3 regions of the Aquibium microcysteis genome follow, and region 1 is predicted to be linked to each of the others. Evidence: predicted binding sites of a transcription regulator. Region 1 holds the regulator's gene; each other region holds the start of a gene.

Evidence for each region. The regulator PhoB, encoded in region 1, activates phosphate uptake and scavenging genes when phosphate is short. The targets are predictions, from matches to a motif close to TGTCATNNANCTGTCAT.
Region 2: IAI54_RS09345 (BtaA family protein) is a predicted target of PhoB. The motif match lies at 647-663, and genes of this name have one in related genera.
Region 3: phnC (phosphonate ABC transporter ATP-binding protein) is a predicted target of PhoB. The motif match lies at 3,713-3,729, and genes of this name have one in related genera.

What each region holds. Positions count from the first base shown of each region.
Region 1 covers NZ_CP061080.1:3,736,458-3,741,192, reverse strand. The annotation lists gene pstA (phosphate ABC transporter permease PstA) at 1-633, shown strand, start outside; gene pstB (phosphate ABC transporter ATP-binding protein PstB) at 648-1,463, shown strand; gene phoU (phosphate signaling complex protein PhoU) at 1,492-2,199, shown strand; gene phoB (phosphate regulon transcriptional regulator PhoB) at 2,214-2,903, shown strand; gene IAI54_RS17385 (MbcA/ParS/Xre antitoxin family protein) at 2,977-3,363, shown strand; partial or broken gene IAI54_RS17380 (RES family NAD+ phosphorylase) at 3,360-3,876, shown strand; gene IAI54_RS17375 (vanadium-dependent haloperoxidase) at 3,979-4,735, shown strand, end outside.
Region 2 covers NZ_CP061080.1:2,033,756-2,038,490, forward strand. The annotation lists gene IAI54_RS09340 (IS110 family RNA-guided transposase) at 1-458, shown strand, start outside; gene IAI54_RS09345 (BtaA family protein) at 713-1,951, shown strand; gene IAI54_RS09350 (SAM-dependent methyltransferase) at 1,954-2,610, shown strand; gene IAI54_RS09355 (serine hydrolase domain-containing protein) at 2,856-4,238, opposite strand; gene IAI54_RS09360 (glycoside hydrolase family 25 protein) at 4,465-4,735, shown strand, end outside.
Region 3 covers NZ_CP061080.1:4,583,913-4,588,647, forward strand. The annotation lists gene phnE (phosphonate ABC transporter, permease protein PhnE) at 1-943, opposite strand, end outside; gene phnE (phosphonate ABC transporter, permease protein PhnE) at 943-1,803, opposite strand; gene phnD (phosphonate ABC transporter substrate-binding protein) at 1,867-2,772, opposite strand; gene phnC (phosphonate ABC transporter ATP-binding protein) at 2,828-3,646, opposite strand; gene IAI54_RS21510 (DapH/DapD/GlmU-related protein) at 3,815-4,444, opposite strand; gene phnL (phosphonate C-P lyase system protein PhnL) at 4,441-4,735, opposite strand, start outside.

The DNA.
Region 1 (4,735 bases):
ATCGTCCTCGTGCTTGCGCTGCCGATCGGTGTCGCCGCTTCGATCTATCTCGAAGAGTTCGCGCCGAAGAACCGGCTGACGGATCTCATCGAGGTCAACATCAACAATCTCGCTGCCGTGCCGTCCATCGTGTTCGGCCTGCTCGGCCTGGCCGTCTTCATAAACTTCATGGACCTGCCGCGCTCGGCCTCGCTGGTCGGCGGGCTGGTGCTGACCCTGATGACGCTGCCCACCATCATCATCGCCACCCGGGCGGCCCTGCGCGCCGTTCCTCCGTCCATCCGCGCTGCCGCGCTCGGCATCGGTGCCTCGAAGGCCCAGATGGTGTTCCACCACGTGCTGCCGCTCGCAGCACCGGGAGTGCTTACGGGCACGATCATCGGGCTGGCGCAGGCGCTGGGCGAGACCGCGCCGCTGCTTCTGATCGGCATGGTCGCCTTCGTGGCGAACTATCCGTCCACGCCGCTCGATCCGGCCACGGCGCTGCCGGTTCAGATCTACATGTGGGCCAACGAGGCCGAGCGCGCCTTCGTGGAACGCACGTCGGGCGCCATCATCATCCTGCTGATGTTCCTGGCGGTCATGAACATCGGCGCCATCCTTCTCCGTCGCCGCTTCGAGCGCCGCTGGTAATGGAGTAGAAAGACATGAACATGCTGAACGAAGCCTCCATCGAGCAGAAGCTGTCGCCCATGAAGAACGAGCCCACCATCAAGATGCGCGGCGACAAGGTCACGGTGCACTACGGCGAGAAGCAGGCGCTGTTCGGTGTCGATCTGCAGATCCCCGAGAAGCAGGTGACGGCGCTGATCGGCCCGTCTGGCTGCGGCAAGTCCACCTTCCTGCGCTGCCTCAACCGCATGAACGACACGATCGACGGCTGCCGCGTCGGCGGCAAGATCACGCTCGACCAGGAGGACGTCTACGATCCCTCGATCGACGTGGTGGAGCTTCGCGCCCGCGTCGGCATGGTGTTCCAGAAGCCGAACCCCTTCCCGAAATCGATATACGATAACGTCGCCTACGGTCCGCGCATCCACGGCCTGACGAAGTCGAAGACCGAGTTGGACGAGGTGGTCGAGAAGAGCCTGCGCAAGGCTGCGATCTGGGAAGAGGTGAAGGACCGCCTCTCGGAATCCGGCACCGGCCTGTCCGGCGGACAACAGCAGCGCCTGTGCATCGCCCGCGCCATCGCGGTGTCGCCCGAAGTCATCCTGATGGACGAACCCTGCTCGGCGCTCGATCCGATCGCCACCGCCAAGGTCGAGGAACTGATCGACGAGCTGCGCCAGAACTACACGATCGTCATCGTCACCCATTCCATGCAGCAGGCGGCCCGCGTGTCGCAGCGCACGGCGATGTTCCACATCGGCTATCTCGTCGAGGAGGGGCCGACCGACAAGATGTTCACCAACCCCGACGACAAGCGCACCCAGGACTACATCACCGGCCGCTTCGGCTGACGCCGGTCCAGACAGACGAGGACAGATCATGGGTGAGCACACCGTTGCCTCCTTCGACCAGGAACTGGAATCCATCGACCGGCTGATCCGCGAGATGGGGGCGCTGTCGGCCACGATGGTCGCCGACGCCACCCGCGCGCTGCTGTCGTCGGACAATGCCCTGGCGCAGCGCGTCATATCCGACGATGCGATCATGGACGCCAAGCAGCGCGAGATCGACGAGCAGGCGATCACGCTGATCGCCCGGCGCCAGCCGATGGCGCAGGATCTGCGCGCCGTCGTCTCGGCCATCCGCATGGCGTCCGACCTCGAGCGCGTCGGCGATCTCGCCAAGAACATCGCCAAACGGGTCGGCGCGGTCGGCCAGTCGGCGACGCCCAAGCCGCTGTCGCACTCCATCGATGCGATGGCCGCGCTGGTGCACGACCAGGTCGGCGGCGTGGTCGCGCTCTATGCCGAGCGCCGCGCCGAGGCACTGCCGGCACTGCGCGCCGATGACGAGAAGATCGACATCCAGTACACGGCGATCTTCCGCGAACTCCTCACCTACATGATGGAGGATCCGCGCAACATCACCGCCTGCACGCATCTCCTGTTCTGCGCCAAGAACCTCGAGCGCATCGGCGACCACGTGACCAACATCGCCGAGAACGCCTATTATGTCATGACGGGCCGGCAGCTGCCGATGGCCCGCCCGCGCGTCGACGAGACGGCCGTCTCCGACGCCACGGCCTGAAGGACGAACGATAGATGATCGCCGCCAAGGTGATGGTCGTTGAGGACGAGGAGCCGCTCTGCGTCCTCCTGAAATACAATCTCGAAGCCGAGGGCTACCAGGTCGAGATCATCACGCGCGGCGACGAGGCCGAGATCCGGCTGCAGGAGAGCGTGCCCGACCTTTTGGTGCTCGACTGGATGGTGCCCGGCATCTCCGGCATCGAGCTGTGTCGGCGCCTGCGCGTGCGGCCGGAAACCGAGCGCCTGCCGATCATCATGCTGACGGCGCGCGGCGAGGAGAGCGACCGGGTCCGCGGCCTCTCGACCGGCGCGGACGACTATCTGGTCAAGCCCTTCTCGACGCCCGAGTTCGTCGCCCGCGTCCGCGCGCTGCTGCGCCGGGCCAAGCCCGAGGTGCTGTCCTCCGTGCTCAAGGTCGGCGACATCGTGCTCGACCGCGAGGCGCACCGGGTCTACCGGCGCAAGGCCGAGATCAAGCTCGGCCCGACCGAGTTCCGCCTGCTCGAGTTCCTGATGCAGCATCCCGGCCGCGTCTTCTCGCGCGGGCAACTGCTCGACAACGTCTGGGGCGAGACGATCTACATCGACGAGCGCACCGTCGACGTCCATGTCGGCCGCCTGCGCAAGGCCGTGAACAACGGCCGCATGCCCGACGTCATCCGCACCATCCGCGGCTCCGGCTACGCCATCCGCGAGGCGTGACGCGGGAGGTTCGCTTGGGGTCCAGTCGGTATTGCCCTATCTTCTGTCTCGTACGCAGGCAGGAGAGCAGGCAATGAATGTCATTTCAGTCTTGCCGCACGATGCGGCTCTGATAGCCCATGTCTCTGATGGGACCGGCCTTATCCTGGTCGATCGGATTACAGACAGTTTCGGGATGTCCAAGTCGCAGTTGGCGGAAACCGCTGGGATTGCGTCGGAATCCATCTTCAAGTCAGCCCGCAGTCGCTCGCGAAAGACGCAGTCCCGGCTTCGTGAGATGCTCGAAATCCTAGGACGCGTGGAAGAATGGTCCGGCGGACCCAAACAGGCCATGTCCTGGTACAGGGCACAGCCGATTCCCGCATTCGGTGGACGAACGGCTGAGTCTCTCGTCAAGGAAGGGCGCGCCACCGCGGTGCGCGAATACCTCGATCACGTCGCGCTCGGCGGCTTTGCGTGAGATTTCGCGGGGTCTGCTTCCGCGCCCATGATCCTCGCTGGTCGTTCAAGCCGATTTCCGGCGATGGGGCCGCGATCCGGGGTGGACGGTTCAATCCGCAAGGCGTGCCTGCCCTCTATCTGTCCCTCGAAATCGTTACCGCGATAAAAGAAGTCAGCCATGGGCTCGCGCGCCGGATCGATCCTCTGGTGCTTTGTTCCTATGACGTTGATTGCGACGGGATCGTCGATCTTCGCACCGACGAAGCGGCGTTCCAACGCCGTGTCGATCGACGACATGGCTTGCGGCTGGATGGAATTGACCACACGTGGTCGCCGTCCACCCTCATGGGCGATCTATGACCGTCTTTCGTTCGAAGGCGTGTCTGGCATTCTCGTTCCCAGTTTCGCCATCGGAGCCGATGGTCGCGATGCAGATCTGGTCCTCTGGAAATGGGGCCGCGCCCATCCCCATCGGGTCGACGTCTTCGATCCCAGCGGGCGGCTCCCGAAGAACCAGCTCTCCTGGGACTGATCGTTCGACCGCGGCGCAGCCGCCCATTGCCCTTGTTCTCCGCGACCAGGCCATGCTTACTTCGCCAAGCGGTCATTCGTGGCCGGTGGGGAGGAGATGTCGATGCGGTCTTTGTACAAGGTCCTGGCGCCGATAGCGGTTACGCTTCTCGTGCTCCTTCTTCCCAATTTCGGCCCGGCTGCCCGCGCAGACGACCGCTCGGCCGTCGATCCGATCCGCGACTGGTATCGCCTCACCCTCGAACTCGTCCGCCACACGCCGACCTATTCGCCGCCGGTGGCCAGCCGTGCCTTCGCCTATCTCGGCGTCACCGCCTTCGAGGCGCTGGCATCGGGCGACGAGCGGCTCCACACGCTGGCGGGCCAGCTCAACGGGCTTACGCCACTGCCGGCTCGGGAAAGCGGCGCGGCCTTAGACGATGCGGTCGTCGTGCAGGCGGCGATGGCCGCGGTCGTCGGCGACCTCTTCGCCAACACCGGCCCGACCGGCCAGCGCGCGATCGCGGCCTTCGGAAAGAAGCTGCAGGCGAAGGCGGCCGCCGGCCTTCCCGCCGAGACGGTCGCGCGCAGCGATGCGTACGGGCGGGCGGTCGCCGCCCACATCCTCGCCTGGTCGCGCAGCGACGGCGGCGCGGTCGTCGAGAACATGGGCTTCCCGGCGACCTATCAGCCGCGCAATGCGCCGGATGCCTGGGTGCCCACAAGCCTCGTCGCGCAGCAGCAGGCGCCGCTCCTGCCTCTCTGGGGATCCAACCGCACCTTCGCCATGCCGGACGGCAGCGCCTGCGGCATCCCCGCGCCGCCGGCCTATTCGGAGGAGCCCGGCAGCGCGTTCTACCGCGAGGCGGCGGAGGTGCACC
Region 2 (4,735 bases), 1.7 Mb from region 1:
AGGCCATGCTGGCCGCCATCGAGCAACAGATCGACAAGCTCGACGCGGCGATCGCCGCCCTCGTCGCACGCAGCCAGAGCCTGCGCCAACGCATCGCCGTGTGCACCGCCATGAACGGCATCGGCCTCACATGCGCCGCAACCCTCATCGCCCAGATGCCCGAACTCGGCTCCCTCCAGCGCAGGCAGGCCGCCGCCCTGGCCGGGACAGCTCCCCACCCCAACGAGAGCGGAACCGCAACCGGCCAGCGGCGGCAACGCGGCGGCAGGCCGCAGATCAGAACAGCCCTGTTCATGCCGGCCCTGCGCGCAGCCGCCGGCAGAGGCGAGTTCGCATCCTTCTACAAACGCCTCGTCGACAACGGAAAACGCCCCATCGTCGCAATCGCCGCAGTCATGCGAAAGATCATCGTCACCCTCAATGCAAGGCTCAGAGACGCACAATCGGCTCAGAGTTGATGACGAAGGTGGCGGGCAGGCCGGGCGAGGCAGGCCTGCGCGGTTCCGGCTGCCCGCGCTCTACCGTCCAGTTCCTTCTGCCTTCTCCCTTCTCCCTTCTCCCTTCTCCCTACTCCCTTCTCCCTTCTCCCTACTCTCTACCCCCTTCTCCCAGTCTGCCATTCGCCATTCGCCATTCGCCCCGCCCCTGTCACGGCCCTGTCATCGCCCTCGACTACCCGGACCGGAACGCCAACCGTGACGGATTCGCCATCATGACCGACCTGTCCGCCGACATCGCGCTCGAACCCCGCCGCCACATCCGGAAGGCCGTCTACCAGAACGGGCCGTTCTCGGCGGCCGGCCTGTCGGAGCGGCTGTTCGCGCTGGCTTTTTCCGGGCTGGTCTACCCGCAGATCTGGGAGGATCCCGAGATCGACATGGAGGCGATGGCGCTGGGGGACGGGCACCGGGTGGTCACGATCGCTTCCGGCGGCTGCAACGTGCTCTCGTACCTCACCCGCGGCCCGGCCCGGATCGATGCGGTCGACCTCAACCGCGCCCATGTCGCGCTGAACCGGCTGAAGCTCGAGGCGGCGCGGCGGCTGCCGTCGCAGGAGGACTATTTCCGCTTCTTCGGCGCCGCCCGCACCGGCCACAACGCGCTGGCCTACGACCGCTTCGTGGCCCCGCATCTCGACCGCGCGGCGCGGCGCTACTGGGAGGCGCGGGACTGGCGCGGCCGGCGCCGCATCGCCGTCTTCGACCGCGACTTCTACCGCACCGGCCTGCTCGGCCTCTGCATCTCGATGGTGCACGGCGTGGCGCGGCTGCACGGCGTCGATCCGAAGGAGATCATGCAGGCGGAGGACCTGCGCGCGCAGCGCATCTTCTTCTCCGAGCAGCTGGCGCCGCTGTTTCGCCGCCGCCTGATCCGCTGGGCCGCGTCCAACAAGGCCTCGCTGTTCGGCCTCGGCATCCCGCCCGCGCAGTACGACGCGCTGGCCGGCGGCGAGACCATGGCCGACGTGCTGGCGGAGCGCGTGCGCAAGCTCGCCTGCGACTTTCCGCTGAAGGCGAACTATTTCGCCTGGCAGGCCTTCGCCCGCCGCTATCCGAAGCCCGGCGAAGCGGCGCTGCCGCCCTATCTCGAGCCCCGGAACTTCGACGCGGTGCGCGCGGGTGCCGCGCGCGTGGCCGTGCACCAGACGAACTTCACGGACTTCCTGTCGGAGAAGCCCGCCGCCTCGGTCGACCGCTACGTGCTGCTCGACGCACAGGACTGGATGAGCGACGCGCAGCTGAACGCGCTGTGGGCCGGGATCACCCGCACCGCCGCACCGGGCGCCCGCGTCATCTTCCGCACCGCCGCGGTGCCGACGCTGCTGCCCGGCCGCGTCTCCGACGGAACGCTGGCGCAGTGGCGCTACGAGGCCGACGCCTCGGCCGAGTTCACCGCCCGCGACCGCTCGGCGATCTATGGCGGCTTCCACCTCTACGTGAAGCGGGGCTGACGATGGAGCGCGCCGCAGCCGACCACGCCGCGCTGATGGACGGCGTCTACCGCCTCCAGCGCCATGTCTACGACGCGACTCGCAAATACTACCTGCTCGGCCGCGACCTTATGATCGAAGGCCTCGACGTGCCGGACCGCGGCACGGTGCTGGAACTCGGCTGCGGGACCGGCCGCAACCTCGTGCTCGCCGCCCGGCGTTATCCCCGCGCGCAGTTCTTCGGCCTCGACATTTCGGCCGAGATGCTGGCGACCGCGCAGGCCTCGGTGGAGCGCGCCGGCCTGGCGGGCCGGGTGACGCTGGCGCGGGCGGACGCGACCCGCTTCGAGCCGCGCGACCTGTTCGGCACCGGCCGCTTCGACCGCGTCTTCGTCTCCTACGCGCTGTCGATGATCCCCGGCGGGGAGCGGACGGTGGCGCTCGGCCTCGACGCGCTGGCGCCGGGCGGCGCGCTGCACATCGTCGACTTCGGCGGCCAGGAACGGCTGCCCGACTGGTTCCGGTCGGTCCTGCGGGCGTGGCTGGCGAAATTCCACGTCAGCCCGCGCGACGACCTGCGCCGCGTGCTTGAATCGGAATGCGAACGGACCGGCGCAAGCCTTTCGATGGATTCGCTTTACTGCGGCTACGCGGTGCATGCGGTGCTGCACAGGGGCTGAGCGGGCGGCGATCGTCTTCGGGCCTCGGCGCCGCCCCTCATCCCCCTGCCGGGACCTTCTCCCCGCAAGCGGGGAGAAGGGGCTGCGGCTGCGATGGCAGCGCGAAGCCTACGACCATTGCGATGGACGAAGCTCTCGGTTGAGGCTCTCTTCTCCCCGTTTGACGGGGAGAAGATGCCGGCAGGCAGATGAGGGGCAGCGCCGACGTCGCTCGAAAAGACCGCCTGCATGAACAAGCGCCCGCCCTACTCCAGCGCCTTCGCCACGGCTTCCACCAGCCCCTGCGACTTCCAGCCGAGCTTGGACGGGGTGAGCCCAAGCCGCAGCACGACGAGGCCCTTCGAGGGGATCATCGCCATCGACTGGCCGTCATGGCCGAGCGCCCAGAACGCGTCGGCGGGCAGGTCGAAGCCGGCGTCGGGGTCCTGTCCGTCGGGCGTGCCGCCCTGCGGACCGTGCAGCCAGAGCTGGCCGTTGCCGTATTCGCCGTTCGAGGCCGGCGCCGGCTGGCGCATCCAGGCGAGAAAGTCCGCCGGCACGACCTGCCGGCCGGCCGCCGTGCCGTCGCCCAGCATGAACAGGCCGAAGCGGGCCCAGTCGCGCGCGGTGGCGTAGAGGTAGGACGAGCCGACGAAGGTGCCGGACGCGTCGGTCTCCAGCACCGCGCTCTCCATGCGGAGCGGATCGAACAGCGCCTCGCGCGGCCAGTCCATCGCCGCCTGCGGCTCGCCCAGCGTGTCCTGCCAGAGCCGCGACAGGAGGACGGCGGTGCCGCTCGAATAGCTGAAGATCGTGCCGGGCGGCCCGGCGAGCGGCCTGGACGCGGCGAAGCCCGCCATGTCGGGCTCGAGATAGAGCATGCGGGTGACGTCGGTGACGTCGCCATAGTCCTCGTTGAAGGAAAGCCCGCTCTGCATCCCCATCAGGTCCGACAGCGTGATGCGGGCGCGCGCGTCGGTCCAGGCGGGAAACAGGCCCGACTGGTCGAGCGAGAGCAGGCCTTCCTGCACCAGCGTGCCGACGAGGACCGCGTTCACCGTCTTGGTCATCGACCAGCCGAGCAGCGGCGACGTCGCGTCGAAGCCCTCGCCGTAGCGCTCGGCGACGATGCGGCCGTCCTTGACGACGACGACCGCGCGCAGGCCGGGACCGGTGAGCGCGTCGTCGGCGAGGATCGCAGCGACCGCCTGCGCCTGCGCCGGCTCCACCATGTCGCCCGCAGGCCAGAGCCCGGGGCGGGCGGCCGGGCTGCCCGGCGTCGCCGAGAGATCGGCGAGCGCTGCGCGGTCGCCGGAGGGCACGGAGGCGCAGCCGAGGCCGTCGCGGTGGGCGGCGAGGCCGGGGCCGAACAGGCCGAGAAGCGTAGCCTTCGCGGTGCCGGCGGAGGGGTCGACGTCGACCTCGAGCCAGCGCAGCAGCGGGTGCCCCGGCGCCTGGACGTCGACGGCGAGCACCGCGTCGGCGTCGCGGCCGGCGACGAAGACGTTGGAGCAGACGATCTTGGCGGTGTAGCCGGCGCCGACGCGGATCAGCTCCGGCGGCGCCAGGAACAGCCAGCCGGCGAGACCCGCCACCGCCACGACGACGAGGATCAAGAGCCATTTCACGAGGGTTGCGAGAATGCGCATGGGCGGCGTCGTCCTGTCCGGTCGGTGCGGCGGGGACGGCCGCGGCCATGGAATTGCCGCCATCCCCCGCTTGCTGGCCGGCACAATCGGGCGGGCCGGCGCGAAAGGCAATCACCAATTCGTGGTCGTCCGCCGGACCTTCGCGCGATGACCGGGCAGGAGGCCTGGTCTATCCAGCTCCACGCGGAGCGGCCCGATTCGGGGCCCCGGACGGAAGGAGGACGAGATGCGCCGATGGGCGGCGGCGACCCTGGCGGCCTGTGCCGTGGCGATGCTGGCGGGCTGCACCTCGGGCGGCATCCGGCTGTCCGACCTCGCGCCGACGTCCGGTGCGGCGCCCGGCGTGGCGGTGACCAACCCGCGCTACGGCGATCGCGACCCGCATGCCTGGACCGGCCGGGCGCCGTGGGCCTATCCGGTGCACGGCACCGACGTGTCGAAATACCAGGGGCCGGTCGACTGGGAGAAGGCGCGGGCGAGCGGCATCTCGTTCGCCT
Region 3 (4,735 bases), 850 kb from region 1:
CCGGCCCGAAGGCACGGCTGAGGATGATCGTCCAGATCAGCCCGTCGACGCCGCGCAGGAAGTCGAACAGGCGGCGGATGCCGAAGCGGACGAGGATGTTCGGTGAGAAGTTCGTCGCCGCGAGGAACGCCAGCGGAAAGGCGATCAGGAAAGCGCCCATCGTGCCCAGGAAGGCCATCAGAACCGTCTCGAAGATCGCCCAGACCACGTCCTTGTGGCGCCACATGGCGTTGTTCCAGAAATCCGACGCCATGGCGCCGACATTCGAGGATCCGGGCCGCACCTGCTCTCCGCTGACGGCGAGCTCTGCCAGCTGGCCCCACGATTTGCCCGAGAAGGGGCTGTCGAGCGTGAAGAAGAACAACTCCCACCCGTTGAAGTACCGCAGCGCTTCCGTGCGGTTGCGCGTGACCGACACGCGCCCGGCCGGCCGTGTGATCGAGACGCGCGTGCTCGAGGCATTGATCCAGCCCGGGACGTCGCCGGAGGGCGTGTCGAGCGTGATGCCGTCCTCGGTACGATGGATCGTCACCAGCCCGTAGCCGGGAACCGCATAGCGCACCCCGTCCGGATTAAAGCGCACGCTCTCGCCGTCCTCCAGCGCGATCACCACCGACTGTCCGTCGCGCTTGACCCAGTCCGGCCAGGCGTCCGGCGGGTAGAGCCCCTTGTTCTCGCCTTCGATCGCCACGCTCGTCTCGCCGGAACGATTGTCCAGGGTGACGTGGACCTTGTGGCTGTAGGTGTCGGCGAGCAGGATCCGGGCATTGTCCAGCCTCGCCCTTTCCGCGAGGCCGGGAATGTCGAAGGCGAAGAACACGTAGACGAGATAGAGGAGGATGACGGCCGGAACGCCGAATGCGATCATGCGCTTGCGGCGAAAAAGACCGGTGGCCGACGCGCGGGCCAGAGCCGGATCGTATCCGGAATCGGCAATCGCCATCAGAATCCCCTCACGAGCTTGTTTCTGAAGTGGCTCGACGTCTGGTCGATCACCACGATCGTCAGGAAGAGCAGGATGAAGATCGCCGCGGCGGCGTCGTAGCGGCCCGTCCCCCACGAGATGGCGATCCTCAGCTCGGAACCGATGCCGCCGGCCCCCACGAAGCCCAGGATGGCCGAGGCGCGCACGTTGATCTCGAAGCGCAGCAGTGCGTAGGAGAGGTAGTTGGGCGCGACCTGCGGCATCACGCCGAGCCACATCCGCTGCAGCCAGGATGCGCCGACCGACGTCAGCCCTTCGACCGGCTTCAGGTCCGCGTTCTCGTTGACCTCGGAGAACAGCTTGCCGAGCGCGCCGGCGGTATGGAAGGTGATGGCGATCATTGCCGGCACCGGTCCGCCGCCGAGAACGAAGATCAGCACGAGAGCGATCACGACTTCCGGCAGCGCGCGCATGACGTCCATCATGCGGCGGAAGACGCCGATCAGGCGCGGCCAGCGCGCGAGCCCGCGTGTCGACAGGAGGGACAGCAGGATCGCGCCCATCGCGCCGATCAGCGTCGAGACGGCGGCGATGTTGATGGTCTCGATCAGCGCCGGGAAGTACTTCACGAGGTTGCCCGGCATCGCCGGGGCCTTCTCGATAGCTTCCCGCACCAGTTCCGCCGGGAAGTCGAAGACGCGGCTCAGGCCCGACCAGAACCCGCCGGCATTGCGCTCGTCAGCGAGATCGAAACCGGCCGCCAGCATCGCCACGAAGACGATCAGCACGATACCCGAATAGACCCGCTTGCGCTGCACCAGCGCCATGTAGCCGGCCTTGATGTCGGTCGCCGATCCGCCGAGCGTCGCGTTTGCCATGCCCCTGCCCTTCCAATGCGAACGGACGGGCTCTCGCGAGCCCGTCCGTCGATGTGAACCTGATCAGTTGGTCTTGGCTTTGCGCAACTCGATCATGGTCTGGTAGGCGTCGTGCGTGATCGGCTTGAACCCGGCGGTCTCGCCGGCAGCCATCTTGTAGGCGCAGTCCTTGTCCTTGGCGTGCAGGCCCTGGATGAGGTCGACCATCTTGGTCTTGACGTCTGCCGGCAGCCCCTTGCGCAGGACGATCGGACCCTCCGGAATCGGCTTCGACTTCCAGATCTCGACGATGTCGTTCATGTCGACGATGCCGGAGTCGACCGCCTTGCGCAGCGCGCCCGAATTGTAGCCGTCTTCCCAGGCGCCCTGGCCGTCGGCCCAGGTCACGCCGGCGTCGACGTCGCCGTTGACCACGGCGACGATCGTCTGCTCGTGGCCGCCGGTGAAGACGACGTCACCGAAATAGTCGCCGGGCTTCATCGAGGCGCCCGTCTCCTGCGGGATCTCGACCGAGGGGATCAGGTAGCCGGAGGTCGAGTTCGGGTCGCCGAAACCGAACTTCTTGCCCTTCATGTCGGCGAGCGAGGTGATTGCGGAGTCCTTCCGCGCGAAGCCGATCGAGTGATAGGCGAACGAGCCGTCGAGATTGGTCTTGACCAGCACGACGTCGACGGCTTCCGGGTTCGTCAGATAGATCTTGGCGTAGGCCGACGCGCCGAGCCAGGCCATGTCCAGGGTGCCGCCCAGCAGGCCCTGGATCACGCCGTCGTAGTCCGCCGGCGTGAACAGCTTTGTGGCCACGCCCAGCGCTTCCTCCGTGTAGGCGCGGACGCATTCGTTGGAGGTCAGGCGATCCTGCGCGTTCTCGCCGCCGAGGATGCCGATGCGGAACTCGCTGATCTTGTCCTGTGCCAGGGCCGGGGCGGCCAGGGCGGCGGTCGCGAGCAGCGCTGCGAGCAGTTTCTTCATGGGGTCTCTCCTTTGGACGGATGGTCCGCGACCGACGGTCGTCGGATGGGTGAAATCAGAGCGCGTAGGCCGGTTCGAGCGACGGGGCCGGCCGCGGCAACGCCTCGATCGAGGTGGAGGTGGTCTCCTCCGAAAAACTCTCGTCGGCACCGTAGATGTCGCGGGCGACGCGGGTGCTGAGCTCGTCCGGCGAGCCGTCGAAGACGATCCGGCCGTCGCGCATGCCGATCACGCGGTCGCAGTAGCGCCGGGCGGTGTCGAGGGTGTGCAGATTGCACACGATCATGCGGCCGTCCTCGTCATGGATGCGGCGCAGCGCATCCATGACCACCTGCGCGTTCATCGGGTCGAGCGAAGCAATCGGCTCGTCGGCCAGGATGATCCTGGGATCCTGCATCAGCGCGCGGGCGATGGCGACGCGCTGCTGCTGGCCGCCCGACAGGGCCTCGACACGCTTGGACGCATGGCTGGCGATTCCGAGGCGGTCGAGGATGTCGATCGCCTTGTGGATGTCCTCGCGCGGGAAGAGGTTGAACACCGTGGCCAGCGTCGAGCGGCGGTTCAACGTCCCGTGCAGCACGTTCGACACGACGTCGAGCCGCGGCACGAGGTTGAACTGCTGGAAGATCATGGCGCAGTCGCGCTGCCAGGACCGCAGCGCCGCACCGCGCAGCGCCGAGACCTCGGTTCCGCCGAAGCGAATGGCGCCGGCCGACGGGTCGACGAGGCGGTTGATCATGCGCAGGAGCGTGGACTTGCCCGCACCCGACCGGCCGATGACCCCGACCATCTGGCCTTCGGGGACGACAACGTCCACGGCGTCGACGGCGACGTTCGTACCGAAGCGGCGCGTCACCTTCAGGATCTCGAGCATGGAACTCCCTGTCGCGCTTTTTTCTCGCGTCGGGAGAACCGGGTACCGGAGTTCGATGAAGGCCGGATGTCGGGTCCGTGACGGTTTTGTTACCATCCACCATGGTGCGCGTGAGAAGCCGGCAAAAGAAATGCGGCGCGTCGCGTCGGTCGTCCCGACGGCGTCCCGTCACCCGGCGGACGCCTCGTGCTTCTCGAGGAATTCCTCCGCCGAGAGCGCGCGGAAATCGGCGAGAGCCTCCCGGATCCGATCGTGGTCCCAGTCCCACCAGGCCAGCGCCTGGTACCGATCGGCCGTCCTGCGGTCGAAGCGCTCCCGGATGGGTTTCGCCGGCACGCCGCCGACGATCGTGTAGGGCGAGACGTCCTTCGACACGACGGCGCCCGCGCCGACCACCGCGCCGTCGCCGACCGTCACGCCGGGCAGGATGGTCGCGCCATGGCCGAGCCAGGTATCGTGGCCAATCGTGACCCGGTTCTCGCGCCGCCAGCCGAAGAAGCTCTCGTCGTTCTCGGCGTCCGGCCAGTAGTCGGCGGAGCGGTAGGTGAAATGATGCAGCGTCGGTCGCCAGGTCGGGTGATTGGTGGCGTTGATCCGGCAGGCCGCGGCGATGTTGGCGAACTTGCCGATCTCGGCGCACCACACCGAGCCGTCCTGCATGATGTAGGAGTAGTCGCCGATGACCGCCTCGGCGATGCGGCAGCGCTCGGCGACCTCGGTGTAGCGCCCGAGCGTCGCGTTCGAGACCTCCGCCGTCGGGTGAACGAGCGGCTCGGGCGAGAGCTTGGTCACGCTCATGCGGCCACCCGCCTGGGCGCGAAGCGGGTCACGTCGATGATCGTGTCGGCGACGGCCTCGCGCACGTCCTGATCGTGGAAGATGCCGAGCAGGGCGACGCCGGCCCGCTTCTTTTCCGCGATCAGGTCGATGACGACCTGCCGGTTCACCGCGTCGAGCGACGCCGTCGGTTCGTCGAGCAGCAGGATCGGATGGCTGGTGATGAAGCCGCGGGCGATGTTGACGCGCTGCTGCTCGCCGCCCGAGAACGTGGCCGGCGGCAGCGACCACAGGGTCTTCGGCAGGTTCAGC